2 regions of the Glutamicibacter sp. NPDC087673 genome follow, and region 2 is predicted to be linked to the other one. Evidence: predicted binding sites of a transcription regulator. Region 2 holds the regulator's gene; the other holds the start of a gene.
What was found. The regulator Rex, encoded in region 2, represses fermentation and respiration genes when NADH is low (regulators of the CRP and FNR family bind a similar motif). The targets are predictions, from matches to a motif close to CTTGTGAANNNNTTCACAAG.
Positions count from the first base shown of each region.

Region 1: the regulator Rex is predicted to act here: its motif matches at 9,521-9,540, upstream of ACIOTL_RS08460 (glyceraldehyde-3-phosphate dehydrogenase).

Region 1 is NZ_JBIUWB010000003.1:185,236-201,209, forward strand. Features, by position in the region: gene ACIOTL_RS08405 (ATP-binding cassette domain-containing protein) at 1-432, opposite strand, end outside; gene ACIOTL_RS08410 (hypothetical protein) at 563-1,075, shown strand; gene ACIOTL_RS08415 (dicarboxylate/amino acid:cation symporter) at 1,372-2,652, shown strand; gene epsC (serine O-acetyltransferase EpsC) at 2,835-3,419, opposite strand; gene cysK (cysteine synthase A) at 3,562-4,497, opposite strand; gene msrA (peptide-methionine (S)-S-oxide reductase MsrA) at 4,626-5,153, opposite strand; gene ACIOTL_RS08435 (Nif3-like dinuclear metal center hexameric protein) at 5,286-6,239, shown strand; gene ACIOTL_RS08440 (VOC family protein) at 6,252-6,635, shown strand; gene ACIOTL_RS08445 (YaaA family protein) at 6,710-7,489, opposite strand; gene ACIOTL_RS08450 (dihydrolipoyl dehydrogenase family protein) at 7,607-9,049, shown strand; RNA gene rnpB (RNase P RNA component class A) at 9,121-9,476, shown strand; gene ACIOTL_RS08460 (glyceraldehyde-3-phosphate dehydrogenase) at 9,696-11,153, shown strand; gene ACIOTL_RS08465 (winged helix DNA-binding domain-containing protein) at 11,476-12,522, shown strand; gene def (peptide deformylase) at 12,535-13,107, opposite strand; gene ACIOTL_RS08475 (acyl-CoA dehydrogenase family protein) at 13,132-14,280, opposite strand; tRNA gene ACIOTL_RS08480 (tRNA-His) at 15,110-15,185, opposite strand; gene ACIOTL_RS08485 (hypothetical protein) at 15,187-15,528, shown strand; gene ACIOTL_RS08490 (DapH/DapD/GlmU-related protein) at 15,518-15,974, shown strand, end outside.
Region 2 is NZ_JBIUWB010000002.1:146,776-162,749, forward strand. Features, by position in the region: gene ACIOTL_RS04985 (acetoin utilization protein AcuC) at 60-1,229, shown strand; gene ACIOTL_RS04990 (metalloregulator ArsR/SmtB family transcription factor) at 1,331-1,768, shown strand; gene gdhA (NADP-specific glutamate dehydrogenase) at 1,959-3,302, shown strand; gene ACIOTL_RS05000 (helix-turn-helix domain-containing protein) at 3,559-3,783, shown strand; gene ACIOTL_RS05005 (30S ribosomal protein bS22) at 3,923-4,021, shown strand; gene ACIOTL_RS05010 (HAD family phosphatase) at 4,124-4,930, opposite strand; gene ACIOTL_RS05015 (glutaredoxin family protein) at 4,993-5,238, shown strand; gene ACIOTL_RS05020 (redox-sensing transcriptional repressor Rex) at 5,266-5,940, shown strand; gene ACIOTL_RS05025 (DUF3824 domain-containing protein) at 6,047-6,823, opposite strand; gene ACIOTL_RS05030 (histidine phosphatase family protein) at 6,997-7,659, shown strand; gene ACIOTL_RS05035 (TlpA disulfide reductase family protein) at 7,696-8,289, shown strand; gene ACIOTL_RS05040 (cytochrome c biogenesis CcdA family protein) at 8,298-9,053, shown strand; gene ACIOTL_RS05045 (cytochrome c biogenesis protein ResB) at 9,053-10,681, shown strand; gene ccsB (c-type cytochrome biogenesis protein CcsB) at 10,674-11,738, shown strand; gene ACIOTL_RS05055 (PLD nuclease N-terminal domain-containing protein) at 12,004-12,447, opposite strand; gene ACIOTL_RS05060 (DUF4229 domain-containing protein) at 12,501-12,791, shown strand; gene ACIOTL_RS05065 (1,4-dihydroxy-2-naphthoate polyprenyltransferase) at 12,925-13,809, opposite strand; gene ACIOTL_RS05070 (AMP-binding protein) at 13,885-15,012, opposite strand; gene ACIOTL_RS05075 (1,4-dihydroxy-2-naphthoyl-CoA synthase) at 15,040-15,974, opposite strand, start outside.

The DNA of each region.
Region 1 (15,974 bases), on a different contig from region 2:
CGGGCACGCGCCCTGGCCGAGATTAAACGAGTACGCGCCAGCACCGCCGGCGCTCGGAGTGGAATAACGCGAATACAGAACGCGCAAGAGCGAGTAGGCGTCGGTAGCCGTGCCCACGGTAGAACGCGAATTCGCACCCATGCGTTCCTGGTCGACCACGATGGCCGTGGAGAGATTCTCCAGCACTTCTACATCAGGCCGGGGCATCGAGGGCATGAAGCTCTGGATGAAGGTCGTATACGTTTCATTGATCAGGCGCTGGGACTCTGCGGCAATCGTGCCGAACACCAGGGAGGACTTGCCCGAACCGGAAACACCGGTAAACGCGGTAATGCGCCGTTTTGGAATATCGACGTCAACACCTCGCAAGTTGTTTTCCCGGGCTTGGCGTACTCGAATGGTGTCATGGCTATCGGCAGGGTGCTGGCTCATGCCCCAAGCCTACTGAGAAATGCCCCAACCGACACCTGCCATAGGACAGCGGACTTGCAATCGCTGCCGATTCGCGTGGAGTATCGAACCCATAAGGAATCAGCGACCCCTTGCGAGAACGGAGAAAGCCATGCCGGATAGAACTACGAAACTACTCAAGTTCAGCTCGGTGGCGGCACTGGCCGGCTGCCTTGCGCTCGCCGGTTGCGGCAGCACTGCAGGTGGCACCGCAAGCCAGGAGCCGTCAACTCCTGAAGCCAGCCCGACGCAGTCCGCGTCGCCAACGGCATCCACTTCGGGGGATGCCGGGGAGTCGGAGCAATCCGAAACCATCGGGGGCCAAGAGCTGGGCAAGCTCCCATCGAGCGCCACGGAGTATGCAGATGCCCTGGTCGTTGCTTGGGGCAACGGAAATGAAGCCCAGATGAAGCAGCTGGCCACCGTTCAGGTGGTCGACTTGCTCACTGGCCATTCGGCGGCGGGCGGACCGAACTGGTCGCAAACGGGCAGCGATGCCGCAGCCGGGTCGGTCTTCGTGAGCTATGAAAATGCCGATGGCGGATCCGTGCTCAACCTCCGCGTGCAAAGCCAGGTGGTGGGCCAGGGCCAGGAGCAAGGCGTAGTCGAAGCGAACTTCGAATAATCAATGAATCCAAGCCAGGGCGGGACTGCTTAATGGGGCAGATCCGCCTTGCTGCCGTTAAATCGACGAATATTCAACTCCTGAACCCTTGCCGCACCAGGGATCGAACCTGATTGAACGTGTGGGATTTACGGTAGAGAATATTCGGCAGAAGGGCGTATTCTCGTAACACTCAATCCATTCACAGGATTTCGGTGTAACAAAAATTACGTCTATCATGATTGAGGCGTGCGCCACGACACACTTGTGGCCCGTCCAACAGTGCGCTCCGATCCCTAACCGTTTAAAGGACATTCATGAAGCTGCTGAAATCTATCCCACTGCTTGGCTGGGTGCTCGTTGCCATCCTGCTGGGTATTCTGCTTGGCCCGGTTATGCCGGTGTGGCTAGGAAGCGTATTCCTGACCTACAACTCGATCTTCTCCGGATTCCTTGGATTCATCGTGCCGTTGATCATCTTCGGCTTGGTGGCACCGGCTATTGCTGAACTCGGCAAGGGCGCAGGAAAGTGGTTGGGCATCACCGCGGTCATCGCCTACACCTCCACCCTGTGCGCGGGACTGCTCGCGTACTTCGTGAGCCGTTGGCTATTCACCAAGTCGCTTTCCGGCGGTGGCGTCGAGGAAGTTGGCGCAGGCGAAGGATCAGGTTTCGAACCGTATATTTCCCTGGTCGGCAGTGCGGGCGAATCGGCAACCGAAATCGTGCTGACTCCGCTGATGGGCGTCATGACTGCACTGGTACTGGCATTCATGCTGGGCCTGGGCCTGACGGCCTTCCGATCCACCGTGATCTTCCGCGGGACAGTGGAGTTCCGCAGCATTATCGAGATGGTTATCCGCCGTGTGATTGTTCCAGCCTTGCCGCTGTTCATCTTCGGAATCTTCCTGGATCTGTCGGCCGCCGGGGACGCCGTCACCGTGGTGCAGAAGTTCCTCTTCGTCGCCGTGGTCTCCTTCGCACTGACCCTGGTTGTCCTGCTGGTGCAGTACTCCATCGCTGGGGCGATGAACAAGCGCAACCCGCTGGCTGCACTGTGGGGCATGCGCAATGCCTACTTCACCGCCTTGGGTACCTCCTCCTCGGCTGCAACCATTCCGGTGACGCTGGAATCAGCCAAGAAGAATGGTGTGTCCGACACGGTAGCCGGCTTCGTCGTCCCGCTGTGCGCCACCATCCACCTCTCAGGCTCGATGGTCAAGATCACCTGCTTCTCCATCGCAGTGCTCCTGCTGACCGGTGGCGACGTTTCCTTCGGCACCTACTTCCCATTCATCCTGATGCTCGGCGTCATGATGATTGCGGCACCAGGCGTGCCAGGTGGCGCTATCGCCGCCGCTGCCGGACTGCTCGCACAGATGCTGGGCTTCGGCGAGGTCGAAGTCGGCCTGATGTTCGCAGCCTACATTGCCCTGGATAGCTTCGGCACCGCAACCAATGTGACCGGTGACGGCGCGCTGGCCATGATCATGCACAAGCTGACCCGTGGCAAGCTCGGCGCCCAGCCCCAGGATCCTGAGGACGAGGTCGTAGAGCTGGCCGATGGCACCGAAGCTGCGGACCACAAGCTGGCCTAAGCGGCTTCCATCACTCGCAGAGGCATCGATGCCCGGTACCAGACTCGCAATGGTACCGGGCATCGATGTTTTGCTTTGCCGGCAAGGGTCGGGGCCAAAGCGAAAACCCGCCCAGCAGGCGGACCGTGGCCGGTCCGTGTGCTGGGCGGGTTTGTTCTGCCGCAGTGGCAGGAGGAATAGAACTAGATCCACATGGCCGGGTCGATGTACTCGGCCGGGTCTACAGCAGGCTTGCGCTCTTCGGGCCTGCGCGGACGGTTCTGTGCGGGGATTCCGGTGACAATCGAGCCTTCCGGAGCATCCTTGACGACCACGGCGTTCGCGCCGATGGCGGAATCGGCACCGATCACGATCGGGCCGAGCACCTTGGCTCCGGCACCGATGACCACGCGGTCACCGATGGTCGGGTGGCGCTTGACCTTGGCCAGTGAACGGCCGCCGAGGGTCACCCCGTGGTACAGCATGACGTCATCGCCGATTTCGGCAGTCTCGCCAATGACGATGCCCATGCCGTGGTCGATGAAGAAGCGGCGCCCAATGGTGGCGCCGGGATGGATCTCGATCCCGGTCAGGGCGCGGTTCGCCTGGGATAGCAAACGCGCTGGCCACTTCAGCGAGGGGTTCTGCCACATCTTGTGGGCCAACCGGTGCAGCCAGATTGCGTGCAGTCCGGAATACACGAAGAAGTTTTCCGGATCGCTTCGCGCTGCCGGATCGTGCTGGCGTGCGTTGGCCAAATCCTCACGCAGGCGGGAGAAAAAACTCATGAATACTACCTTAGGGGTTGCGGTTCGCTCGGGGACAATCCGCAGATGTCACACAGCAAATCGGCGCGAGCTGCACCGATACAGGTCTCTCTATAGACCCAACAGTGGCTCGCGCCGATTTATTCTGTTTCTGCAAATTTACTTAGCCGCGGATGTCGTCGAAGAGCAGGGTGGAGATGTAGCGTTCACCGAAGTCCGGGATGATCGCAACGATCTGCTTGCCGGCGTTCTCTTCACGCGCGGCGATCTGTACCGCACCCCAAACGGCTGCGCCAGCGGAGATGCCGCCGAGGATGCCTTCTTTGACGCCCAGCGCGCGAGCGGTCGATACCGAATCCTCGATGCTGGCATCAAGGACTTCGTCGTACAGCTCGGTGTCGAGCACCTCGGGGATGAAGTTCGCTCCCAGTCCCTGGATCTTGTGCGGGCCGGGCTTTCCGCCATTGAGGATCGGGGAATCCTTGGGCTCAACGGCCACGATCTTCAGGTTTGGATTCTTTTCCTTCAGGTAGCGGCCTGCACCGGTGATAGTGCCACCGGTACCGATGCCGGCAACCAGGACATCGATCGTGCCTTCGGTATCGGACCAGATCTCCGGACCGGTGGTCTCTGCGTGGACCTGCGGGTTGGCGGTGTTGGCGAACTGCTGCGCCCAGATAGCGTTCTCGGAAGTCGCAACAATTTCCTTGGCCTTCTCCACAGCACCGCGCATGCCGTCGGCGCCCGGGGTCAGTACGATCTCGGCGCCGAAAGCGCGCAGCATCACACGGCGCTCGGTGGACATGGTTTCAGGCATGGTCAAGATGACCTTGTAGCCGCGGGCTGCACCGACCATCGCCAGCGCGATGCCGGTGTTGCCCGAAGTGCCCTCAACGATGGTGCCGCCTGGCTTCAACGCACCAGAGGCCTCGGCTGCATCAACGATGGCCACGCCGATGCGGTCCTTGACGGAGTTCGCCGGGTTGTAGAATTCCAGCTTCACAGCGATGTTCCCTGGCAGGCCCTCGCCGACGCGGTTCAGCGTCACCAGCGGGGTGTTGCCGACGACTTCGGTGACGTTGTTGTAGATCTTGCCCATCTTGTATGCAATCCTTACGTGACTCTATGCGGCCGCAGTTTAGTTGCGGCGAAATAATTGCCGGAATCTGGCGTAACCGCCGGAGACCTATGAGGTTCACAACTAACCCTAGTAGGCCAAAAGCGCGACTAGGCTTCGTTTAGCCATTGAGCGTAATATTTCCTGACTTTCGCGATCTTTGGATCGATAATCACGCGGCAATAGCCGACTTCCTGGTTTTCGGAGTAATAATCCTGATGGATTTGCTCGGCAGGATAGAAATCTTTGGACTCTTCCAGCGTAGTGACGATCGGATTGGGGTATACGCGCGAGAACTTCTCGATGGCGTCCTGGAAGAGGCCGCGCTGCTGGTCATCGAGCGGGAACATCGCCGAGCGGTACTGCGTGCCCACATCGTAGCCTTGGCGGTTCAGCGTGGTGGGGTCGTGCACGGTAAAGAACATGTCCAAGATGACTTCGGCCGGAACCACTTGCGGGTCAAAGATCACGGCGACACCTTCGGCATGGCCAGTGGTGCCGCTGCAGACTTCGCGGTAGGCCGGATCCTTGGTGTGGCCGCCGATGTATCCGGAAATCACGGCGTGGACGCCACGGGTTCGCTGGTACACGGCATCCAAGCACCAGAAGCAGCCGCCGGCTAGTACGAAGGTGCTCAGCTTGGTGTCCTGGACTTCCAGGAACGGGCTGAATTGATGAGGGGACTGAAGGCTGGGAATACTCACACAGTTCACAACGTTGCGGCGTTGCATTCTGTTCCATCCCCATACCCACCGCGTAGGGTGGTGGGTATGCAGAGCAAGGCAGATAACTCGCAAGACCTGGGGAAGAGCAGTGATTCCCTGGACGCCTCGACGCTCAAGCCCGTTACCGGAGAAACACCAGAGCAACCGGTGGAAGACACCTCGGTTCCGCAGACCACCTTGGGTAACGTCCTTGAAGCAGCTGAGGAACTTTGGCCAAAATCATTGGCCGAAGATTGGGATGCCGTTGGCTTGGTGACCGGACGTACCAGCCAGCAGATTTCCAAGATCGTGATGGCTGTTGATCCAACGCTGGAGGTGATCGAGGATGCAATCGAGCGTGGGGCCGATCTGCTGATCACTCACCACCCGTTGCTCCTGCGCGGAGTCACCCAGGTTGCCGGCACCAATTTCAAGGGCGAAGCCATTCACCGCCTGATCGAATCCGGAACCGCATTGCTTACGGCGCACACCAATGCCGACAGCGCCATCGGGGGAGTCAACGATGCTCTCGCCGATGCCTTCGGGCTGAAGGACTGCGTGCCGTTGATCGAGTCCAAGGACGGACTGCCAGAAGAAGGCTTGGGACGAGTTGGCTTCTTGGAGAAGCCGATGAAGCTCGAGGATTTCGCTGAACGCGTTTACACCGTGCTCCCAGCGGTGGCTGGCGGTGTACGTGTCGCCGGAGACCGAACGGGCATCATCCGGAAGGTCGCCCTCTGCGGCGGTGCCGGCGATTCCCTGTTTGACGCGGTGCGCTCGCACCAGGCCGATGTCTACGTGACTGCTGATCTGCGCCACCACCCGGCAAGCGAAGCACGCGAAGCTGCCAACGGCGGGTTCCCTTACCTGATCGATGTTTCCCACTTCGCTTCGGAATGGGTCTGGCTGTCGGCTGGTGCCCGCGCCTTGGGCAACGTGCTCAACGATCTTGGGCACACCGTGGAGATCGAGGTTTCCCAAGTGAATTCCGATCCATGGGACTTCGTGCTGACTCCTTAGTCAGTGAATTCCATGCTGCATCATCTGGAAATATGGGTTGAGGATTTGGCAGCCAGCACAGCTTCCCTGGGCTGGCTGCTCACTCGCCTTGGCTATGTGGTGGATTCCCAATGGGCTGACGGCATCAGCTATGCCCGCGACGGATTCTATATAGTCCTGGAATCCGGACCGGATGCCAAAAAGCAACGGCATGACCGCCTGGGTCCCGGGCTGAATCATTTGGCTTTCCATGCTGGCACCAGGCAGGCGGTGGAAACGTTGGCTTCCCAGGCGCTGGATCACGGATTCACCCTGATGTTCCCGGAGCTGCACCCGTACGCCGGGGGACCAAAGCACTACGCGGCGTATTTGGAAGATGCTGCCGGATTCGAGATTGAACTAGTCGCAGCGCTTTGACGAAGCCGCATTAGCCATGCCAGCACCCTTCATCGGCAGAGCACCAGCCGCCTTTGGCGACTTGCCCAAGGACGTTAATTCACGGTGGTGAACTGGTGGTCTTCCGGCAACAGGATGTTCAGCGCCAAGCCCTTCTTGTCTTCGATGAGGGACGCTTCCCACTTGGTCTGGACCAGTTCGAGCAATTCTCCAGGGTTTTTCGGTGCGACCGGTTGCTGGACCAGGAAACCGGCGACCTCGCCACGGGTGTGCTTGGCAAAGTGCGAGACCACCTTCGGGACCCCATTGCGCATCTGGAAGACGTTGACCGTAACGGTGTTGCCATTGGCCGGCTTGTAGGCGGCCGCATAGGTGCTCGATCGCGCGTCCACGATCAGCTGGTCGCCGGAGACCGCATCCAGCACCGGAGCCAGACGCTTCTTCCACCAGGTGGCCAGCTTGCCCAGCGGCTCGAGCTTGACCGACATCGACAAGCGGTAGGGCGGAATGCGATCGCCAAAACGCACGGCACCCCACAGGGCGGAGACCACGATGATGGATTCATCGGCGCGACGCTGCGCTGCTTCATCCAGGCTTGCGTAGTCCAGGGCCTCGAAGAGCACCCCCGAGTAGATATCGTGCGCCTTGGCTGCGGGCTCGGTGTGCAGATTGATATTCCGCGCTACTTCCTTGGCCAGCGAGGCTCCGACTCCCAGCAGGTCCATGGCATCTTCGCGGGCTGAGACTTCAGCAAGGGCGCCAAGCACCAGCCGGCGTTCCCCGGAAAGCTCCGGAAAAGACAGATCCTCGATTTCGAACGGAGAACCTTCGGCGTGGGCGGTTTTGCCTTCGGAAGGCGGCAACAAAATAAGCACGCGTTCCAGCTTATCGGAGTTCACCTGATCTTCTGCCCAGGGCATGTACCCGCAGCGCAGATCTGGCTAGGCTGAACCCACGACCCAGCAGCGCTTCACGCAGAGCAAGGACAGAGCATGCCCCAGCAGAACTCAAGAGCTAGCCAAACTGCCTCCGGGCAGCACTGCGACTTCGACGTGATCGTGATCGGCGCCGGGCCGGCCGGGGAGAACGCCGCCGACTATGCCACCCGGCAGGGCCTGAAAGCGGCCATCGTCGAATCCGAGCTGGTGGGCGGGGAATGCTCGTACTGGGCATGCATGCCTTCCAAGGCCCTGTTGCGCAGCGGCGATGCGCTGCGCGCGGCACGCCGGGTTCCCGGGGCCCGCGAAGCGGTGACTGGTGCGCTGGATCCCGAGGCGGTGCTCGCGCGGAGGGACGCCTTCACCAGCAACTGGGATGATGCCGGGCAGGAACGGTGGCTGCGTTCGGCCGGCATCGAGTTGATCCGCGGCCGGGCGCAGCTTTCCGGGCGCGGCCTGGTGCAGGTGGCGGATCGCGAGTACTCGGCCCGGGCCGTAGTCCTGGCCACCGGATCCACTCCAGTTCTGCCTGGGATCGAGGGATTGGCTGAAGCCAGGCCGTGGGGCACCCGGGAGGCCACTGCGGCCAAGGCGATCCCGCCAAGGCTGGCCATCATCGGTGGCGGAGTTGCCGGGGTGGAGCTGGCATTCGCCTTCGCCTCCCTCGGATCCAAGGTCACCATCCTTGCCCGCGGGTCGCTGCTGGGCCGCGAAGAGCCGTTCGCCGGCGAGCTGGTGGCCCAGTCGCTGGCCGAGGCCGGGGTAGTGGTGCACCAGGACACCACTCCGTTGCAGGTCCACCGCGGTGAGCACGGGATAGCCGGCCTCCAGCTGCCCGGAGGATCCCTCGTGGAAGCCGAGGAAGTGCTCGTCTCCACCGGGCGGCGGCCGGAGATCGGGAACCTGGGACTCGAAGCACTCGGGGTGGACCCGTCCCGGCGGCTGCAGGTCGATGACACGATGCTCGTGGCGGGCGCCGACTGGCTCTACGCCGTGGGAGATGCCAGCGGGCGCAGCCCGCTGACCCACCAGGGCAAGTACCAGGCCCGGGCCGCGGGCGAGGCCATTGCCGCGAGGATCAATGGAACCGGGGTTCTCGATGCGCCCTGGGGCAGGCATGCGGCCACGGCGGACCACCATGCGGTGCCGCGCGTGGTCTTCAGCGATCCGCAGATCGCCGCGGTCGGACTCACCGAACGCCAGGCCCGCGACGCCGGTCTGCAGATTTCGGTTATCGAGCACGAGCTGGGTGCGGTGGCCGGGGCGAGCCTGCACGCCGACGGGTATTCCGGGCGGGCCAAGCTGGTGATAGACCAGGCGCGTTCGGTGATCGTCGGCGCCACTTTCGCCGGCCAGGATGCCGCGGAACTGCTGCATGCGGCCACCATTGCGATCGTCGGCGAGGTCAGCCTGGACCGGTTGTGGCATGCGGTCCCCGCCTATCCGACGATCAGCGAAATCTGGTTGCGGCTGTTGGAAGCCGAGCGCTTCGGGTAGCGCCAGTGTGGCCAGTGGCTCTCGGTGGTGGTCAGCGTCGGGAAACTCGCGGGGCTAGAATGGTTAATGAATGGGATGGCCAGACGGTCGCGTGGCAAGCAATTGCCCCGAGGAACGTCCGGGCTCCGCAGAACAGGGTGGTGGGTAACGCCCACTCGGGGTAACCCGCAGGCTAGTGCCACAGAAAATAGACCGCCAGGTTTTCCTGGTAAGGGTGAAACGGTGGTGTAAGAGACCACCAGCACCCCAAGTGATTGGGGTGGCTAGGTAAACCCCACTCGGAGCAAGGTCAGACAGACTGCGTTATGAGGGCTGTTCGCCCCATGCAGTCGGGTGGACCGCTAGAGGCTGCCGGCAACGGCAGTCGTAGATAGATGACCGTCCCGCTTCGGCGCGACAAAACCCGGCGTATCGGCCATCCCATTCACACTCTTCCTTCCTGCGATTGCGCCGGCATCAGCCCTTGGTGCGCTGGTGAGATGATTCACAGTCCCCGATCCTCAGTTTTTCTGCGCACGGTCTAGAATGGATCATGTACTTACGAGGATGATCCTGTTACCTCGTGCCACCGCAAAAGCAATGGTGCTTCCCACGGTGCCAACCGACTTTATGGATCTGCGAGTCGGCTGAATTGGAAGGATTTTCTGTGACCCAGCAGTCTGTCGTTGCCCAGCAAGAATGGAGCGGGCGCGAAGAGCTCGCCGAGGCCATGATCCCACTGATCGGACGTCTGTACCGCAAGAACAATGTGGTGACCTCCGTCTACGGCCGCAAGCTGATCAACCAGTCCGCCATCGACATCATCAAGGCCCACCGCGTAGTGCGCCGCATCGATGGCGAAGAGCTCGACCTGAACGACACCAAGGCCATCCTGGATGCCATCGAGGCCCTGAACGTCGGTTCGGTAGCAGTTGACCTCGGCCGCGTGAACAAGAAGTTCAAGGAATCCGGTTCCGCTGATCTGAACGCCTTCCTGGCCGATGAATTGGGCGAGAAGGTTGGCCAGGCCGGCGCAACCGACGCTGAACCCCAGGACGTTGTCCTCTACGGCTTCGGCCGCATCGGACGCCTGCTGGCCCGCATCCTGATCGAGCGTGGCGGCTACGGCCTGCGCCTGCGCGCCATCGTGGTCCGCAAGGGCTCGGATGACGACATCGTCAAGCGCGCTTCGCTGCTGCGCCGCGACTCGGTGCACGGCCGCTTCGAAGGCTCGATCACGGTCGACGAGGAAAACAGCACGATCCTCGCCAACGGCACCCTGATCAAGGTCATCTACTCGAATGACCCGACCACCGTCGACTACACCGAACACGGCATCGACAACGCCATCGTGGTGGACAACACCGGCCGCTGGCGCGATGAGGCCGGCCTGTCCCAGCACCTGGCCGCCAAGGGCGTTTCCCGCGTCCTGCTGACCGCACCGGGCAAGGGCGATCTGAAGAACATCGTCCACGGCATCAACGATTCGTGGATCACCGCGGAAGACAAGATCGTCACCGCTGCCTCGTGCACCACCAACGCCATCACCCCAGTGCTCAAGGCCCTGAACGACAAGTTCGGTGTCACCCACGGGCACGTCGAGACCGTTCACTCGTTCACCAACGACCAGAACCTGATCGACAACTTCCACAAGGGCGAGCGCCGCGGCCGTTCGGCAGCGCTGAACATGGTGATCACCGAAACCGGTGCCGCCAAGGCAGTGGCCAAGGCCCTGCCGGAGTTCGAAGGCAAGCTGACCGGCAACGCGATCCGCGTACCGACCCCGGATGTCTCCATGGCGATCTTGAACCTGAACCTGGAGAACGGGACCACCAAGGAAGAGCTCAACGCCTACCTGCGTGAAACCTCGCTGACCTCCAGCCTGCACAAGCAGATCGACTACATCGATTCGCCTGAGGTTGTCTCCACCGACTTCGTCGGCTCGCGCCGCGCCGGCATCGTTGACGGCCTGGCCACCATCGTGTCCGGCAAGAACGCTGTCGTCTACGTTTGGTACGACAACGAGTTCGGCTACTCCTGCCAGGTTGTCCGCGTCATCGAATCGATGGCCGGCACCCACCCGGCAGCAGTACCAGCGCTGAAGGCTGAAGCCGTCACCGCCTAGGACCTCGCTGCTTGCAGCTGAAGGGACCATCCCAACGCATTGCGCGCTGGGATGGTCCCTTTTGCTATTCCATCCGGGCGGCACGAAGCCCTCCAAAGGACCTTCCGGTTCCAGGGGGCCAACGAGAACCAGCACCTGGCCAGCACCTCTCCAGCAAAGTCCAGGCAGGTCTCGACCTTTGCGCGCATCCGGGCTTGGAGGTCCGCTTGAGCCTGCGACGCCCCTGCATCAACGGCGGCTGCAGGTGCGCCGCTTCGCGGGCATCTCTGTACCTCCGCACTGCTAGGCTTTAGGCCATCAAGCATTGGATCGAGGTTGGTTAATGGACAGTACCCGGACGCTGGCGGCGCGCATGGCGAGCCAGCTGCTACTGGAGCCGGCAGAATCCGTACTGCAGGCCGCAGAACACATGCTCGCGTTCCAGTCCCAGGACTTCGCTGCAGGACGCTACGCGCTGGCTCAGCGCTCCGCAGCGCAAGAATCCCGCCAGCAAGTCGATGCGCTCTTCAGCGAAGGACGGCTCGTGCGGTCATGGACCATGCGGGGCACGCTGCATATCTGCTTGGCCGAAGATGCGCGCTGGATGACTCGCGCAACGCGTGAACGCACCTTGCGCTCCTCGGCCACACGGATGCGGGGACTGCAGATCGGCACCCAGGACATTGACCAGGCAGCTGGCATCATCAGCGCGCATCTGCAGCAGCACGGGCAAGCCAGCCGCACCGCGCTCTTCAAGGCACTGAACCAGAATGGAATGGAGACCGGCCAGCAGCGAGGACTGGTTATCCTGCAGGTCCTCGTCCTGGACAGGTTGATCTGCCAGGGGCCCATTCCACAAGACGCGAAACTCATCGCGCAGGACTTCGTGCTCGTGGATGAATGGATTGCACGTCACCGGGAACCAGAAGATCCGTTGGCGGAACTCTTGCGCCGCTACCTGCACTCGCATGGGCCAGCTACCCTTCGCGACGCAGCCTGGTACACGGGACAGACGCTGACCACCATGAGAACCGCCGCGGAAGCACTCGGCGGCTTGCTGTCCAGCGCAGGAAGCGATGAGCGCGGGGAGTGCTACTGGGTCATCGCCGGCAGCCGCGCCCACCGGGAGCTTGAAGCGATGGAGCCCACCGGGCTGCCACTGCGCCTGCTCGGTCCCTTTGACGAGTACTACCTGGGCTACGCGAATCGCACGCTGGTAGCCGACGAGCAGATGGCCGCGCAGATCCTGCCCGGCAAGAACGGCATGTTCCTGCCCTTCTGGCTAGAACAAGGCAGGGCTTCGAAGCTCTGGAACGCAGAAACAGCGCCCACCGGCAAAATCGGTGCGGCGCTGCATCAGCGGTATCTGGACTTCAAGACTGCCCGGTAGGCGGCGGGAGGCCTAGTGGCCGAATGGATCCTCATCGGTACCCGGCAACCAGGTGTTGCCAGGCACGCCCCAACCCAGAGCCTTCTTGGCCTTCTTCCACTTCTTCTCCCAGCGTGGCTGCAACTTGTCCACGTAGAGGTAGCCGTCAAGGTGGTCGTACTCGTGCTGCATGATGCGCGCGAACCAGCCGTGCGCTTCGAAAGAGATCGGATTGCCGAACTCGTCGAAACCCTCCACCTTCGCATAGTCGGCACGCTGCAGCGGGTAGTTCAACCCGGGCACGGACAAGCAGCCCTCGGAGTCGTCATCAGCATCCGCGGGAGCCTGCGACACCTTTGAAAGCGTCAGCTTGGGGTTGATCACTACGCCCCGCTCGGGAGCATCGTCCTGGTCCGCGAAGACGTAGGTGAACATGCGCAGGCCCAAACCGATCTGCGGAGCCGCCAGGCCCACGCCATGCGCTTCATCCATGGTGAGGTGCATATCGGCAACGAGCTCGCGCAAGGCGCCATCAAACTCGGTGACCTCCACCGCACGCTTGTGAAGTACAGGTTCTCCGTAAACAGTGATCTGCCGAATAGGCACGTGATCGGTTCCTTTCAAAAGTGCTTAGAGTGCTCGTCCAATAGTTTCACGCATGATCTCGCTTGTGCCACCGAAGATGGTCAGCAAGCGGGAGGCAGTGAAGGACTGGGCAATCGGGTACTCCATGATGTAGCCATAGCCGCCATGCAGCTGCAATGCCTGATCGGAAAGCTTTTTAGCGCTCTCACTAGCCCAAAGCTTGACCTCGGCAGCCTCGGAAGGATCCAGCTCGCCGTCGTTGAATGCCAGGACGGCCCGGTCCACGAAGCTTTGGGTGACATGCGCCTCAGTCTTCAGGTTAGCCAGTTCGAAACGGGTGTTCTGGTACTCGGTCAGCGCCTGGCCAAAGGTCGAGCGGTTCTTCGCATGTTCCAGCGCCTGCTCGAAGGACGCGGTGCAGATCGCCGAGGCAGCCACGGCAATAGCCAGACGGGCCTGGGGAAGCTGCGCCTTGACATGGGCCAGGCCCTGTCCAGCCTCGCCAACAAGATCTGCAGCTGAGACGCGGACATCGTCGAAGAACAGCTCAGCGGTATCAGAAGCCCGCAGCCCAATCTTGTCGAAGGGGCTGCCGTTGGTGTACCCCTCGGAACGCTCGACCATGAACAGCGAGAATGACTGCTCGCCCGCCCGTCCGCTTTCGCCATCGGTGCGCGCAAGCACCAGAGCGGCATCGCCAAACGCAGCATTGCCGATGAAAGTCTTCTGGCCGCTAATCAGCCAGTCATCGCCATCGCGGACCGCCTTGGTGCGCACCGCGCGCAGGTCAGACCCAGCGCCAGGCTCGGTAAACGCGCAGGAGGTAATGGTGGAGCCATCGACCATGCGTGGAAGCCACTTGGCCTTGAGCTCGGCAGAGCCGTAGGAGAGCAGGTACGGCAGCACCAGGTCGTCGTGCAGGTGGAAGGCCAAGGCTACGGACAGATGCCCCGAACGCACGAGCTGCTCATCAAGCACTACACGGAAGCGGTAATCATCGATGCCCATGCCACCGAACTGCTCAGGCACTGCAAGACCCAGCAGGCCGTTTTCACCGGCAGACTGCCACACCTCGCGGGGGATCTGATGATCCTTTTCCCACTGAGCGTATTTACCGGAAATCTCCCGGGCGTTGAATTCCGTAGCCAGTTCACGGAACTGCTCGTGGTCCTCTTCAAAGAGCGCGCGTTTCACAGGGGGAGTACCTTTCGGTGGATGGAACGAAGGCATAAAGCTCACTGGCTTGCCGAAGTACATCATCCATTATGGTCGCTCAGGCCAATGCGTGCCTATTCGCCAGGGCAAACAACGATTCAAGTCACTAGATAACGCAAAAAGTCTCGAAAAACACGGGGGTAGACCCCAAAACACAACGCATTCGAACATAGTTTCGAATCCGTGTTCCTAGCCACCGAAATATGACTTAACGCCGCATCCGGGCAGCACTGCGCTCGCCGGTAGGTTCGAACTGCCTGTTCAATCGGTCCTGTCGGCGACGAGTCTGCAGCTCGCATCCGCGCGTAATGGCGTTGGCTTCACCGGAGCCAACGATAATTCAGATCGGGCCCCGGGTAGACGAGTGGCTCGTTGTGCAGGGCGGGCAGTGCCAATAGTGCAGCCCTGGACTGTCCCGCGGGTTGCGGATCACTCCACGCGAAATCGACCCGGTTGTCGCTTGATGGAATCTGTTTGTTTCGAGACTGCTGGCAGGGTTGCGTGCGATCGCGTCGAGGCGCCCGACCTGTGCCATGGAAGCGATCTTTTCGGCGTCGGCAGGGTGCCTGGGCATCTGGTGGTTCCATGCGGTGGCCATTGCCGGCGGTGAAGGCGGGTTGGCGGCTAGCGGCGCGATGCTGAACGCCGTGTCGGATTCGCTGGCGGGGACTGGTGGCGAGTGCCTCTGGATTCCAGATGTTCGGTCTGGAATCAACGAGGCCCGGTGCCTTGCTGATTGCGCTTCAAGGCGTCGGAAACGAGAAAAGACCTGGTTCGGAATTTCCATTCCGAACCAGGTCTTTCGATCTGGGGTGAGTAACGGGGTTTGAACCCGCGACCTTCTGGACCACAACCAGACGCTCTACCGACTGAGCTATACCCACCATGTCTACTTCGTTACTAGTCAGAAGCTGTAGTGCTCATGATCTCGTACCGGGCAACGAGAAATACTATACACGTATCCAGGCCGGAAATACCAATTCGCATGGAGCCATTTCCGGGATTGTGACGGGATGCTCATTATTCATGGCCGTGGGGCTGTTGCTCGCCGCTGAACTGACTCATGAGATGGATCCCCGTGCCGTGATCACGCCTTTGCCAGCAGTACTTGCGGGAAATGCTTTGCTGCAGGTGCAGGGCCCGACGATGCTAGGCATCGACGGTGGAAGCCGATATAGTTTGAGCCACCGTGAAGAATTGATGATGGGGGGAATTCTTGGGCATTGACGATCTTCTGGAAGCCTTGAATGCTGGCCAGAGAATTACCGCCGGTTCGCCGCTGCATGCGCTCATGCATAGCACAAGCCAGGACGCGCTGCGCATTTGCGCGGAGCTGAACGACGGCTACCGCAGCCCAGGGCAAGTGCGGGATTTGCTGCGGCAGCTGACCGGAACGAACGTTGACGACTCGGTGGTGCTATTCCCGCCGTTCAACTCGGAGTTTGGCCGCAATATCGAACTGGGGAAAAACGTCTTCATCAATGCTGGCTGCAAATTCCAGGACCAAGGCGGCATCAGTATCGGGGATGAGTGCTTGATTGGGCACAACGTCGTTGTGGCAACACTTAATCACGATCTTGAACCTGCTCGGCGGGCGGATATGATTCCGGCTCCAGTGATCATTGGGCGCAACGTCTGGATTGGCGCGAACGCGACCATACTTTCCGGTGTCA
Region 2 (15,974 bases):
GGGTCACTATCGGGTAGCCTGAAATCGTGTTAGATCCGCAGCATGCCCCACGGCCCACCATGGTGATGTGGGATGAAGAGTATCTGAAGTACAAATTCAGCGACTGGCATCCCATGCACCCTTCACGGCTAGAACTGACCTATCGACTCAGCGATGAGCTGGATATCTTCGATGCGCCGAACGTCACGATACAGGCTCCGGATATTGCCGACGATGCGGTCATCGGCTCCGTCCATGACCAGAGCTATATCGATCAGGTGCGGCGGGTGAGCCAGGATCCAACACTCGTTGCCGAAGAATTCGGCTTGGGCACCGAAGACGACCCGGTATTCGCCGGGATGCATGAAGCCGCCGGGCGCATTGTTGGCGGTTCGGTAGCAGCGGCCCAAGCCATCATGGACCAAGAGGTGGTCCGTGCGGTGAACTTCGCCGGCGGCATGCACCACGCCGCGAAAAGCAAGGCCAGCGGTTTCTGCATCTACAATGACGCTGCTGCCGCGATCCATCGCATGCTGGAACAGGGTGCCCAACGCGTGGTCTACATCGATGTGGACGCGCATCACGGGGATGGCACCGAGTCGATCTTCTGGGATGACGAACGCGTGCTGACCATTTCCATCCATGAATCCGGGCTGTCGCTGTTCCCCGGTACGGGATTCGCCAATGAAATTGGCGGCAAGAACGCCGAAGGCAGCGCAGTAAATGTTGCTCTGCCGGCAATGACCGGGGACTCCGGGTGGATGCGTGCCTTCCATGCGATCGTTCCGCAGCTGGTACGCGCCTTCAAGCCCGAAATCATCGTCTCCCAGCACGGTTGCGATGCGCACCGTGATGATGACATGACCAACTTGAAGCTGTCTGTTGATGCGCAACGCCAGGCGGCCCTGGACATATCCCAGTTGGCAGATGAGCTGTGCGAAGGCCGGTGGCTGGCTACCGGAGGCGGGGGATACAACGTCACCGCCGTCGTGCCGCGTACCTGGACCCATCTGACGGCGATTGTTGCCGGCAAGCCGGTGCCGTTGCGTACCTATGTTCCCGAGACCTTCCGCCGCTACGTTCTGGAAAGGTACGGCCGTGCCATGCCTTACCTCATGGGCGATGACGCCCAGCTGTGGTGGCGCAATTGGGAAGTCGGCTATGATCCGGCCGATCCGGTAGACCGAACCATCATTGCTACACGCAAGGAGATATTCCCGCTTTTCGGGCTCGATCCATGGTTCGACTAGCCTCGCATGGCTGCGGCCAACGGAGACAGAGGCGAGACCTCACAGCATTTTAGGCATGGAAATCGATTGCCAACCGTTCATATGCCGTTAGGGTTATGTGTGTGGCAATTGATGAAGTGTTTTCGGCGTTGGCTGAACCAACCCGACGAAAGATAATAGAAGCGCTCAAGAACGAGCCGAAAGCAGTGGGCACTCTGGTCACTGAACTGGAGATCTCGCAGCCGACTGTTTCCAAGCACTTGAAGGTGCTGCGCGAAGCTGAACTCGTGAGCATGGCCGCTGCCGGGCAGCGGCGCATCTACAGCATTGATACCTCAGCGCTGGAAGATCTCGTGCGCTGGTGCGCCGATTTGGTACCTGCCCAACTGGAGGGCCAGGAGCTGGCAACCACGCAGGCCGAAGCCGAGGGGCAGCTGGCAGCGGTATCGAATCCAACGGCTCAGCAGATCGGTCGGCGCGTTGGCCAAGGCCTGGAACAAGTTACTGGACGTGCGCAAGAGTTTTTCGAGAAACTTCCGCGGTTCGGGCGTCGGCGCTAGCTCTTGTCCAGTCTTCGGCGCTGCAACCGTGCAATATGGTCAATCTTTTAAGTTACGCGCGCAATCCTGTTTTATAACATGAAAATTTTGTTCAGAATGCCCAGCATGGCATTCTCGTGTGCGGGGCAGTGACGCCGGCAATGAGGCCCCTTGTGCGCCTGTGCCTGCCCCAAGTGATGAGGAGAAAAACTTGGATAAGCACTTAGCGACGATTCGCGACGAAGTCTTCCGCCGCAATCCCGGCGAAGCAGAATTCCACCAGGCCGTCACGGAAGTATTCGACAGCCTTGAAGCTGTATCGGTCAAGCATCCTGAATACGCCGAAGCCGCAATCCTGCAGCGTTTGTGCGAACCTGAACGCCAGATCATCTTCCGAGTGCCATGGGTTGACGACGAAGGCCGCGTGCAGATCAACCGCGGCTTCCGCGTTGAATTCAACTCGGCTCTGGGCCCATACAAGGGCGGTCTGCGTTTCCACCCATCGGTTTACCTTGGCATCGTCAAGTTCCTGGGCTTCGAACAGATCTTCAAGAACTCCCTGACCGGCATGCCCATCGGCGGCGGCAAGGGCGGCTCGGACTTCGACCCGCGCGGCAAGTCCGATGGCGAAGTCATGCGCTTCTGCCAGTCCTTCATGACTGAGCTCTACCGCCACATTGGCGAATACACCGACGTGCCAGCCGGCGATATCGGCGTTGGCGGCCGCGAAATCGGTTACCTCTTCGGCCAGTACAAGCGCATCACCAACCGCTACGAGTCCGGTGTGCTGACGGGCAAGGGCTTGAGCTGGGGCGGTTCCCTGGTTCGCCCGGAAGCCACCGGCTACGGCGCAGTGATCTTCACTGAAGAAATGCTCAAGACCCGCGGCCAGACTTTCGATGGCCAGCGCGTGGTCGTTTCCGGTTCGGGCAACGTGGCAATCCACGCCATCGAGAAGGCGCAGGCACTGGGAGCGAAGGTCGTTACGGCTTCCGACTCGGCCGGCTTCATCGTTGACGAGGGCGGCATCGACCTGGATCTGCTGCGTCAGATCAAGGAAGTTGAGCGCGGCCGCATCTCCGAGTATGCCGAACGCCGTGGCACCAAGAAGGTGAAGTACGTTGCCGGTGGCAGCGTCTGGGACGTTGCAGGCACCGTAGCGCTGCCCTGCGCAACCCAGAACGAATTGGGCGCTGAGGCCGCAAAGAAGATGGTTGCTGCTGGCACCATCGCAGTGGCCGAAGGCGCCAACATGCCTACTACCGCTGAAGCGACCTCGATCTTCCAGGATGCAGGGGTGCTCTTCGGCCCGGGCAAGGCAGCCAACGCTGGTGGTGTTGCTACCTCCGCTCTGGAGATGCAGCAGAACGCCAGCCGCGATGCATGGAGCTTCGAGCACACCGAGCGTCGCCTGACTGAGATCATGGTCGGCATCCACACCAGCTGTGCTGCTACTGCAGACGAGTACGGCATGCCGGGGAACTACGTCGCCGGCGCCAACATCGCGGGCTTCGTGAAGGTCGCAGACGCAATGCTCGCACAGGGCGTCATCTAATAATCTGCAGCGCTGCAATCCGCGTGAATTCATTGGGGACCCGGTGAAATCACGCGGATTGTCTCGTTCAGGCATCAAAAAATGTGATTCAGATGGTCACGTGTGTGTTTCGTGATGCAAAAGTTACAAAAGTGCGATTAGACTAGTACAAAGCGAACGTGAACCTGAACCGCCGATGTTGATCCAAAGTCGTGTAAGTTCATCTTCGCTAAATTAACGCGACGAATAAGAGATCAGCGTCAGGAGAATATCCCGCATGACGGATAAACAGAATTTTGCCGGAGCCCGTTTCATGACTGTGGCCGAAGTGGCCGACATGATGCGCGTTTCCAAAATGACCGTTTATCGGCTGATCCACGCCGGTGATTTGCCTGCTGTTCAGTTCGGTCGCTCCTATCGCGTTCCGGAAAACGCCGTGGAATCATATCTGAATGCCGCGGCCATTGATCCGCAGCACGGTACCGGTTCTTACGGTCGATAGTCCGCGCGATGGTCAGAGCATGACCGAAAAGCGGGTAATCTGTTAAGGAACGTTTAACGTCCGGTCAACCTTGTCCTTGGGCTCGCGCGCAAGCAGGCATTTGGGGTTGACGCATTTATTTAGTTTGTGAGGAACCACTATGGGCTCTGTTATCAAGAAGCGCCGCAAGCGTATGTCGAAGAAGAAGCACCGCAAATTGCTTCGTAAGACCCGCCACCAGCGTCGTAATAAGAAGTAAATCTACTTCTGAGCATTTGCCGCTTGGCAATCATCGCCACCGCTTCACAGTGAAACTGTTGAACGGTGGCGATTGCTTTATCCAAAGCCGCCCAGCGCCGGCCTAAGAGCCGGAACGGCGCAGAATGGACCGTCGCGCCGCCCAGAGCGCACCAAGCACTCCAGCGGCCTTCAGGCCTAGTTTGGCAGCTCGCTGGCCGGTGCGGAAATCGTAGACCTGCCAGCCGCGGCGCTTGGCGTAGGCGCGAAGCCGCGCATCGGGATTGATGCATACGGGGTGTCCCACAGCTTCAAGCAAGGGAACATCATTGTAGGAATCCGAGTATGCCCATGATTTCGACAGCGAGATGCCGCGAGCCTTCGCCAGGGTGCGCACCGCTTGCGCTTTTTCCGCAGCGTGCAGGATCGGGCTGGCCAGCGCTCCGGTGTAGAAACCGTCTTCGCTGGCCACTACAGTGCCCAATGCACCGGTAAGTTCGAGACGTTGCGAGATGACATTCGCCACTTCCAGGGGAGTGGCAGTGACTAGCCAGACTTCACGGCCCACCGTCCGATGCTGGCGAGCAATGGCTACCGTACCGGTCCATAGCTTGGGTTCGATGTATTCGTCATAGATCTCGTTGCCGATCTTCTCGATCTCGGACACCGGGATCCCTCGGACCATCATCAACGCACGGTCGCGAATCTGGTGAATGTCCCCTAGGTGCTCACCGCGCGCGGCGAAGCGCAACTGCTTGAGCGCGAACCAGAGGATTTCGCGGAATTGGAAGAAGCGGCGCTCATGCAGTTTCCGGGCCAGCAGATACAGCGATGCACCGCGCACAAGGGTGTTATCTACATCGAAGAAAGCGGCGACCGTGTCCGGAGCCAGGGCGGAATTCGGGCTGGGGTGATGATCGATGGAAGACATTTGATCCAGTTTATTTCATTGCCAAGTTTAAGGGCGGTTACGGCTCGTGAGATTATAGGCAGGTGAGTACTTTGAATCAGATCCAGCTGTTGGTTCGAGAAGGCTGCCACCTGTGCCAGGCCGCACGCGCAACCGTGGCCGAGGTGACTGGCCGGTTGAATATGGAGTTTTCCGAACTGGATATTGACCAGCACCCTGAATTGCTGGCCAAGCACCACGAGGAAGTGCCGGTTCTGCTGATCAACGGAGAAGTCCGCGACTTCTGGCACATCGACGCACAGCGTCTGGAACGACTACTGAGCAGCTAGCCGCTGCCGAATAAATGAAAATGCGTTGTGCTCTTCAAGAGCACCGAAAAGTGCGGGAGAACGAAGATGTCAGAGCTTGAAGCCCGGGTCCTGCCTGAGGCCACGCTGGCTCGACTGACCCAGTACTTGCGCGCGCTGAACGCCTTGGAAGCCCAGGGCCTGGAACGCACCAGTTCCGGGGTGCTGGCCAAGGAAGCTGGAGTGAACCCCTCCATCCTGCGCAAAGACCTTTCCTGGTTGGGTTCCTACGGAACCCGCGGGGTGGGCTACGTGGTCCGCGAACTGGCAGAACATATCAGCCGCACCCTCGGCCTGAACCAGGACTGGCGTGTGGCCATCCTCGGCGCCGGTAACCTGGGGCGCGCGCTCAGCGGATATGCAGGCTTCAGGACTCGTGGCTTCAACGTCAAGGCGATCCTGGATATCGACCCCGCACTGGTCGGCAGCCCGGTCGGCGAGCTGCACGTGGAAGCGATCGCGGACTTGGCCGCAGTGGTTGAACGCGAAGAAATCAACATCGCTGTTCTGGCAATTCCGGGCGATGCTGCGCAGGACCTGGTCTACGAACTGGCCGCGCTTTCGGTCCGCTCGGTGCTCTCGTTCGCACCGATGCCGCTTCGCGTACCCGCGGGCATGAACCTGCGGCGCGTTGATCTTTCCACTGAATTGCAGATCCTGGCATACCTCGCCGTTCAAGGCTGAAGCCGCGCAGACGAGAAAAGGCGTAGCCGCGTCATCCCTTGGGTGGATGGAGCGGCTACGCCTTTATTGTCCCTGCAGGGCCTCGCGAAGAGGCTCGGCCATGCGTTTAGCGGAAGCCGGCCAGGCGAGCCTGGCGGCGCTGCGCAATGTATTGCGAAGAAGGGCGCAACCAGGCGAAGACCACGCCTGCAATGCCCAACAAGATGCCCACAACGTAGACAGCGTTGATAATTCCGGCTTGAGTGTCAGCGAACATGCTGATCATTGGAACGATAGTCACCAGATTCAGCAGTGAAAGCGCACCGAGGATCGTGGCGATAATTCGCATGGCGCCCACGCCGCGGCCAACGAAGAAGCCCACCAGGAAATACAGGGCCAAGGTGATGATCATGGAGATAATCACGAAGGTCGACATCATGGAATTGACCTGGGCCATGAAGGCCTCAGGGCTTGCCATCATCTGTTCAACCAGTGGATCCTGCTCCATGCCCGGGGTGCTCTGCATCTGGTTCTGGAACTCTTCTTGCACCAGCGACCACTGCTGGCCAATCATGTTGGCCATCATGTTGGAGTTGGTCATCAGCCAGCTGGCGAGGGCACTGAAGATGCCCGCGAGCATGATCAAGCCAAAGGCGATAGCCAAGGTCCGTGGCCGCTCGGTCGGCGGCTGCACGCCGGCGTAACCTCCCTGCTGGGCATACTGGTCGTAGCCCGGTGCCTGCGGTTGCCCGTAAGGATTCGGATTCTGGCCGTACGGGTTCTGGCCGTACGGCGAGGGCTGCTGGCCGTAGGGGTTTTCGCCGTACGGGTTCTGCGATGAACCCTGGCCGGAAGGGCCCGGGTTGTAGGGCTGGCCCGGCTGGTTAGGATCGTTGTCGCTCATGATGCGTCCTTCTGGTCGAACTGTCTTATTGACTAAGCGTAGTGGCAGTCGATTGTGAGCAACCCCTCCGAAAGGATGGTTTTTCCATATGGGATTCCAATGCGTGTCCTGTGAATAGTTGACGGTGGCCACAATATGGCTAATTTGCACCGAATATTTGAGACACTGGAGGCATGCCTTTATCGACCGTCCATTTGTTGCGCCACGGGGAAGTTTTCAACCCTGACCGTATGCTCTACGGCAGGATCCCCGGCTTCGGGCTCTCGGAACTCGGATTCCAGATGGCCGATGGGGCAGGAGAATATTTTGCCAAGCGCCAAGCAGAAGGCGGCAACGTGGTGCGTCTGGTGGCCTCACCGCTCCTGCGAGCCCAGCAGACAGCCGCGCCGACCTCCAATGCTCTGGATCTGCAGGTCCACACCGACGAGCGGGTTATCGAAGCCGGCAACAAGCTGGAAGGGCTGTCCAAGGTTGCGGAGCACCTGCGTCAGCCGAAGTACTGGCCGCTGCTGGTCAACCCGCTGAAGCCTTCATGGGGCGAACCATATGCCCAGCAGGTTGCTCGCATGCGCCTGGCCATGGATGAGCACCGCAAGGCCGCCCTCGCCGAGCACGGCGAAGGAGCGGAAGTCATTATCGTCAGCCACCAGCTGCCGATCTGGGTTACGCGCCGCGCCGCCGAGAAGAAGCCGCTGTGGCACGATCCGCGCCAGCGCGAGTGCACCCTGGCTTCCATCACCAGCTTTGATTTTGAGGGAGACGAATTGGTCTCCGTGCGTTACACCGAACCGTGCCCCGAGCTGCTTGCCGGCGCGGCGAATATCCCTGGAGCCTAAAGCAAAATGACAGATCCTGTGCCTAATCCTCGCCACTTGAGCCGCCGCACCATGTTGCGTTCGCTCATGGTTGCCGCCGCCGTGGTGCCCTTGGCTGCCTGCAGCGGCAAGGAAGATGCGCTGACCGCGCAAGCAAACAGCGGCGACGGCAAGAACTACATCGCTGGCGACGGCGCCGTGGAAGAGTACGAAGTTTCCAAGCGCAGCGAACCGGTTGCCCTCAAGGCCACCACCTACCATGGCACCGATATCGACTTCACGCAGTGGCAGGGCAAGCCCGTAGTCATGAACTTCTGGTATGCCGCCTGCGCTCCGTGCCGCATCGAGGCACCGGATCTGAAGGAAATCGCTGAAGGCTTCGGCGAGAAAGTCGAATTCATTGGCGTCAACGTACGCGATGAAGCCGAAGCGGCGAAGGCCTTCGAGCGCACTTTCGAGATTCCCTATGAGTCGGTACAGGATACCTCCGGGGACATCCAGCTGGCGATGACCAAGTACGTCCCGTTGCAAGCGGTTCCATCCACCTTGGTGCTGGACCGCCAGGGCCGTGTCCGTGCCCGCGTGATCGGTGCCGTAGAGCCTGGCACCCTGAAGTCATTGATCGACTCCGCTCTGACCGAAGAGTTGTGAGCTGATCAGTGACCACTAATCCCTTTGCCGACATCGTCCTGGACGGGTCGTTGCTGCTGGCTGCCCCAGTAGCACTGCTGGCCGGGCTGGTCTCCTTCCTTTCGCCTTGCGTCCTGCCGCTGGTGCCGGGCTACCTCGGTTACGTCACCGGGTTGACTGGTGCGGATCTGAAGGAGCACCGGCGCGGCCGCGTGGTCTCCGGCGTACTGCTCTTTGTCCTGGGATTCTCCGTGGTCTTCATCGCAGCGGGCGTGCTTTTCAGCCAGGCCTCCGCGTGGCTCAGGTTCAACGGCTCCTGGGTCACCCAGGCATTGGGCCTGGTCGTGGTCTTCATGGGCATCGTGTTCATGGGCGGCTTCTCCTGGATGCAGCGTGACCGCAAGATCCACAGGAAACCGCCCGCAGGCCTGTGGGGTGCCCCGGTTCTGGGGCTGACCTTCGGCCTGGGGTGGGCACCGTGCATCGGCCCCACCTTGAGTGCGGTACTGATCATGTCCACCGGTGTGGACGCGAACGTAGGGCGTGGAACGCTCCTGACTGTGTTCTATTGCCTCGGATTGGGTTTGCCCTTCATCCTGATTGCAATGGGGTTGCAGCGCGGCATGCAGGCGCTGGCGTTCTTCCGCAAGCACCAGGTTTTCATCATGCGTTTGGGCGGGGTACTACTCATTGCCTTGGGACTGGTCATGGTGACCGGTCTGTGGGGAACATGGGTAGCAGAACTGCAAAACTGGTTTGCCAATGAAGTGAGGTTGCCAATTTAATGGCGAAACAACAACGGAATTCCAAGGGAACTGGCGACGCGCCTGCTCTGGGATTCATGGGTTCCATGCGTTGGATCTGGACCCAGCTGACATCGATGCCAACAGCCTTGTTCCTGCTGTTGCTGCTCGCCGTCGCTGCGGTACCGGGATCGATCTTCCCGCAACGCGACGCCAACCCCGAATCTGTAGCCCAGTACCTGGAACAGCACACCACCGCTGGTCCATGGCTGGATCGCTTCCAGATGTTCGAAGTGTATTCATCGGTGTGGTTCTCCGCGATCTACATCTTGCTGTTCGTCTCGCTGATTGGCTGCATCATCCCGCGTGTGAAGAAGCACGCCAAAGCCTTGCGCACCCCGCCGCCGAGGACCCCGGTGCGCCTGGAACGACTTCCCCAGTACAGCTCGCATGAAATTCTGGAAGGCGAGACGGATACGCCCGATGACCAGCAGGTCATCGAGGATTCGTTCAGGATCCTGAAGAAGCGCGGCTACCGTGTCGAGCGCCGCGAGGATGCCACCGGGGCCTCGGTTGCCGCAGAGCGCGGGTATACCCGCGAAATCGGCAACCTGCTCTTCCACATCTCGCTGATGGGCGTACTGGCTTCGGCCGCGATCGGCGGAGCCCTGGGCTACACCGGGCAGCGCGTGGTTGTCGAGGGGGAGACCTTCGTGAATTCGCTGGTGGCCTACGACTCCTTCACCCCGGGCACCGGCTTCAATGCCGATAATTTGCCGCCCTTTGCTGTGACGCTGGACAAATTCGACATCATCTTCGACCGCGAATCCGAATCGCATTTCGGACAGCCGCTGGACTTCACCGCCCACGTCAAGGTGCGCGAATCGCCCGATGCCGAGCCAGTGAAGCAGGAGCTGAAGGTCAACCATCCGCTGCGGATCAGCGGCGGTGACGTGTACCTGGTCGGCAATGGCTACGCCCCGGTGATCACCGTCAAGGATGGCAACGGCAATGTCTCCTATTCCGGCCCGGCGGTTTCCATTCCGCAGGATTCGGTCTACACCTCGATGTTCGTGCTGAAGGTTCCGGACGCCGAGCCATCGCAGCTGGGCTTCCAGGGCTTCTTGCTGCCAACCGCACTGGTGGATGAGAACGGCTTCGGCATCTCGGGCGATCCCAACGCCATCAACCCCCAGCTGCACCTGAACTCGTACTTCGGGGATCTGGGCCTTGACGACGGCAACCCGCAAAACGTGTTCGTGCTGGACACGGAGAAGATGGAACCGCTGAACAGCCGTGATTTGGATGCCGGCGGCATCATCCTCGAAGCGGGGCAGACCTACGAGCTGCCCGACGGCAAGGGCTCGATTACCTTTGACGACCTCAAGCGCTTCGTTGCATTGGACATCAATCATGACCCGGGCAAGCTGCCAATCGGCATTTTCTCAGGTCTGGCGCTGATCGGCCTTGCGGTCTCGCTGTTCACCCCGCGTCGCCGCGTCTGGGTGAAGCTGAAACAAGAAAACGGCAAGCGTAGTATCGAGTACGCACTGCTGGCACGTGGCGAGGATCCGCGTCTGGAACGCGAAGCTGCAGAACTACAGAAGATCTTTGACAAGGCTTGGCCATTGGCAAGCCAGGAGCAGAACCAAGGAGCAGTAAATGGATAACGCTGGGGCATTAGCGCCAATCAATGAAACGCTGGGTGAATACAGCCAGTTGTTCATGCTGCTGGCCGCCATGGTCTACGGAGTGGTCTTCATCATTTTCGCCTTGGACCTGGCAAAGACCAACAAGTCCATCAGCGAAATGGATTCCGAAGCGCTCAAGCGCGACGAGGAACTGCTGGTTAGCGCCGGCGGCGCCGTGGGCACCAAGTCCCGTTCGCGCCGGGGTGCCGCTGTGCGTGCCGACAACGTCGGCGAGCATATCGTGACCGACAAGATGGAGTACACGCAGTTGTCGGCCAAGCGCCCCACGGCTCGCATTGCCGTGGTGCTGATGTGGCTGGCCGCTGCCCTGCACGGCGGTGCCGTGGTTTCCCGTGCGATAGCCGCGCACCGAGTGCCCTGGGGCAACATGTACGAGTTCCTGTCCACCGGTGCATTCCTGGTGGCTCTGGTCTTCTTGCTGGTGCTGATCTTCAAGGACCTGCGCTTCATGGGATCCTTCATCTCCGGCCTGGTCACCTTGATGCTGTGCGGTGCCACCATCGGCTTCCCGACACCGGTTGGCCACCTCGTTCCTGCCCTGCAGTCGCCATGGATCGTCATTCACGTCTCCATCGCCGTCCTGGCATCGGCACTGTTCGCCATCAGCTTCGCCATGAATGTGCTGCAGCTGGTACAGCATGCTCGCATGAACCGGCTGGCCGCTGGACAGGACGACAAGCTGCCCTTCATGCGCGTGGTGCCAGGTGCCGGCGCATTGGAGAACTTCGCCTACCGCATCAACACCATCGGCTTCGTGATGTGGACCTTCACTGTCATCGCTGGTGCGATCTGGGCTGAGGCCGCTTGGAGCCGCTACTGGGGCTGGGATCCAAAGGAAGTCTGGTCCTTCGTGATCTGGGTTGTCTACGCAGGCTACCTGCACGCCCGTGCCACCGGTGGCTGGACGGGCCCACGCTCGGCCTGGTTGTCGATCATCGGTTTCCTGTGCGTGGTCTTCAACTTCACCATCGTGAATATCTTCTTCGACGGTCTGCACTCCTACGCCGGAGTCTAGTTCCTAAGAATCCAGCACTGCGAGCGGTTTCCCTTTAGCGGGGAGGCCGCTCGCAGTACTTTAAGCGTTCGTTGCGGGCCCTGGTACTCAAGTGCGGGGCACTGACCGGCGCCTGCCCCCGTCCGCCCCTCCAGCGCCCGTAGAGGAAGCCCCGCGTCCCTGGCCGCCTGCAAGAATGCCCGAAGTTCTCACGAGGCATGAAAAAGCCCAGCGGCGCTGGCACGCGTGCTGGGCTGGTTGCCGGGATCCCGGCAGTACTAGGGGGTTATTCGGTTTCAGACGAAGAGCTGTCGGTGCCTTCTGGCTTGTTCTTGCGTTCTGCACCTGGCTTCGGTTCCTTGGCCTCAGGCTTGGCTGGTTTCTCGCCATCGGCCTTCTGCACGTCTTCACGTTTAGTGAGGTCTTGCTCACGCGCTTTCGAGTCGGCTTCACGCTGTTGCTGGCGGCGCCAGACCTCCAGCTGGCGCAGGAAATCCTCATCGTCGTCCGGAGCCATGGACTTCTGCGCAGGGGTGCCATTTGACGCAACAGGGCGACCTAGGAGGAACCACAAACCGGCTCCGATTAGCGGAAGGAGGATGACGACCGCAATCCACGCAGGCTTAGGCAATGAACGAATGCTGCGGCGCTCTGCACGAGCGCATTCGATCAGGGTATAAATCGTCAAAGCAACCGAAACCACTGCGGCGAAAATCAATAAGCGGACCATGCTTCCATTCTAGTGATAATCCTGTTCACAGGTTCACCGGTAGAATTGAGACTATGCAGTTTGTGAAATATACCGTTATCCGCCTAGGCATATTCCTAGCCGTTTTCTTGGGCCTCTGGTTAGGTATGAAGTGGCCAATCTTCGTTTCCGGAATTATTGGCCTGGTCGTGGCCTTCGCGGTGGCCTACCTTTTCTTCAATAAACTTCGGCTAAAGGCGAACGAAGATATCCGCAACGCTTTCAGCAAGACCTCGGCAAACAAGACCAGGATGCAGCTAGCTGATGAAGCCGTTGAGGATGAATTCGACGAATCACAGCGCAAGCAGACCCCTGGCGCCGAGTAAATTTCCCCACGCAGGTTCACCTCGAACTGCATAGCCAGCCATTCACGCATGGCCGGCATGACAATTAACGAGATGGGCTGGCCGGATCAATTGATCCGGCCAGCCCATCTCGTTTTTCCTTCTGCAGCGGTGGCTAGGCCAAAACCTCGATGGCGATAGCCAAGGAGAAGAGCACCGCATATACGACATTGACCATGCCGGTCTGCTTGAGCACCAGCACCAGCATTGGCAGCTGCTGCTCGCGAAGCATCAGCAGCGATGGAGCCACTGCAGGAACGAAGGTGAGCAGGACCAGCCACATCCATGGGAAGGCGCTGGTGGCCAGCAAAGGGAGGAGGATGGCTACCGCCAGCATCAGCACGTAGCTCAAGCGGGCATTGTGTTCGCCAAGGCGCACCGCCAAGGTAATCTTTCCCACCTCTTTATCGGTAGGAATGTCTCGCACATTATTGGCCATCAGCAGGGCGCAGCCAATCAGGCCGGTGCCGATGGCACCCCACAGCGAAGCCATGGTCAGCTGGTTGATCTGGGTGAAGGTGGTACCCAAGGTGGCGACCAAGCCGAAGAAGATGAAAACGTAAATATCGCCCAAGCCGCGGTAGCCGTAGGGGTTCTTGCCGCCGGTGTAGCCCCAAGCGGCGAAGATCGCGGCGACGCCTACCAGCAGCAGCGGCCACGAGGAAGAAATGATGACCAGGACCAGACCGAAGATGGCGGCTAGCCCGAAGCAGCCGAAAGCGGCATTGCGCACGTTCTTCGGCTCGGTGAGCTTGGAACCGGTCAGGCGCAGCGGGCCGACGCGTTCGTCATCGGTGCCTCGGATGCCGTCCGAGTAGTCGTTGGAGTAGTTCACTCCGACCTGGAGCAGCAGGCCCACCAGCAGAGCCAAGACGAAACGGAACCAATGAACGGTTCCAGTTTCGCCCAGCGCGGCTGCGGTACCGATGACAACCGGGGCAATGACGATAGGCAAGGTGCGCAAACGCGCCCCAGAAACCCACTGGGAAAGTGTGGCCACTTTCTGTCCTTTCAGGGCAAGCGGAAACTCGTACCCTCTAGTTTCCCGCGATTAGGCGTGCAAGGCGAATCGAGACTAGTCGCGAACGCCTAGTTCTTCGATGACCAGTTGTCGATTGAACTTGCCATTAGGCAGCTGCGGCAAGCCAAGAGGGTAGTGGCGCACGTGCTTGGGCACCGCTTCCTTGCCCAAGGTCCGGCGCACCGCTTCGAAGGCATCGGCGGTATTGGTCGGGCCCGCATAGGCCAGGCCAACGCTGTGGCCCCATTGCGGATCGGGCACCGGGACCACGATTGCCTGCGTGAAGAATTCTTCCAGCAGCCCTTCAATCTTCGATGCCGAAAGCTTGATGCCCCCGGTATTGATCACATCATCGATGCGTCCAATGATCTTCAAGCGCTGTTTTTCAACGGTGCCCAGGTCATCGGTGACGTACCAGCGGACACCATCGCGTTCAATGAAGTGCTCGGCGGTGGCTTCGGGGGAGTTGGCGTATCCGTCGGCGAGCATGGGGCCGGCGACCCAGATGCGCCCCTCATGCGCTGCCAGCTGCACGCCGGGAAGGGCCGTGCCGTTGTAGACCAGGCCGCCGGAAGTTTCCGAGGACCCATAGGTCTGGAAAATCTTCAGCCCATGGTGTCGGGCGCTGACCAGCAGGTCCTTGCTGGCTCGCGCGCCGCCCAAGAGGATGGCGTCGAAACGCTTCAGCGCCTGCAAGGTTTCCGGCGCCGGGTTATCCAGCAGCCGGGCAAGCTGGGTTGGAACCAGCGAGGTGATCCGGCGGGAGTCGATCATTTGATTGGCGGCTTCGGTGAATGCCGTGGCCGAGAAGCTGCCCTCGGTGTCCATCACCACGGGCTTGGTGCCGGCGAACAATGAACGCGTCAGCACGCTCAGTCCCGCGACATAGTGCACCGGCAAGGCCAGCAGCCACTGGCCTTCGAAGCCGAGGAACTCGGCCGTGGCCTGCGCACTGGATGCCAACGCCGAAACGCTGAGCACCGTGCGCTTGGCCCGGCCGGTGGAACCGGAAGTCCGCACCACTGCCATGGGCTGCTCGAAACCTGGCAGGTCCTGTGGTGCCAAGTACTCGATGCGCCAGCCGTTGGGGTTGCTCTCATCGAGCAATACCTCAACGGCCGGCCCCCCGTCATTGGCCGCCGTGGCCAAGGCTGCGAGCAGTTCAGAGAGTTGTCTGTCCATATCCGGTCCTCGTTCCGTCGCGGAAGATTAGAAGTAGTAAGGGTAGTTGGACCAATCCGGGTCGCGCTTGCCCAGGAACGCGTCGCGTCCTTCTACTGCCTCATCAGTCATGTACGCCATGCGGGTGGCTTCGCCAGCGAAGACCTGCTGGCCGGCCAAGCCGTCATCGGCCAAGTTGAAAGCGAACTTCAGCATGCGGATGGCCTGCGGGGACTGGCGGGCGATGTCGGCTGCGTACTCCAGGGCCACCTCTTCGAGGCGTTCGTGCTCTACCGACTCGTTGACGGCGCCCATGCGGACCATGTCATCGGCCGAGTACTCGCGGGCAAGGAAGAAGATTTCGCGGGCGGTCTTCTGCCCGACCTGGCGGGCGAGCAATGCCGAACCGTATCCGGCATCGAAGGAACCGACGGTAGCGTCGGTCTGCTTGAACTTGCCGTTCTGCTTCGAGGCAATGGTCAGATCCGAGACCACGTGCAGCGAATGGCCGCCACCGGCAGCCCAGCCGTTGACGACGCAGAGGACAACCTTGGGCATGGTGCGCATCAGGCGCTGGACTTCCAGGATGTGCAGGCGCCCGGCACGCGCCGGGTCGATGGATTCGCGGGTCTCGCCTTCGGCATAGCGGTAGCCGTCACGGCCACGGATGCGCTGGTCGCCGCCGGAGCAGAATGCGTGTCCGCCGTCCTTTTCCGAGGGGCCATTGCCGGTCAGCAGGACAGTGGCCACGTCGCTGGTCATGCGGGCATGATCCATGGCGCGGAACAGCTCGTCCACGGTGTGCGGGCGGAAGGCGTTGCGCACCTCGGGGCGGTCGAAAGCGATGCGCACGGTCGGAAGGTCGCGCACGATGCTTCCATCCGCCGCTCGCTGGACCTGGCGATGGTAAGTGATGTCGGTGAAGTCGAATCCCTCGACCACGCGCCAGCGCGTTGGATCGAAGACATCGGAGACCTTCTCGG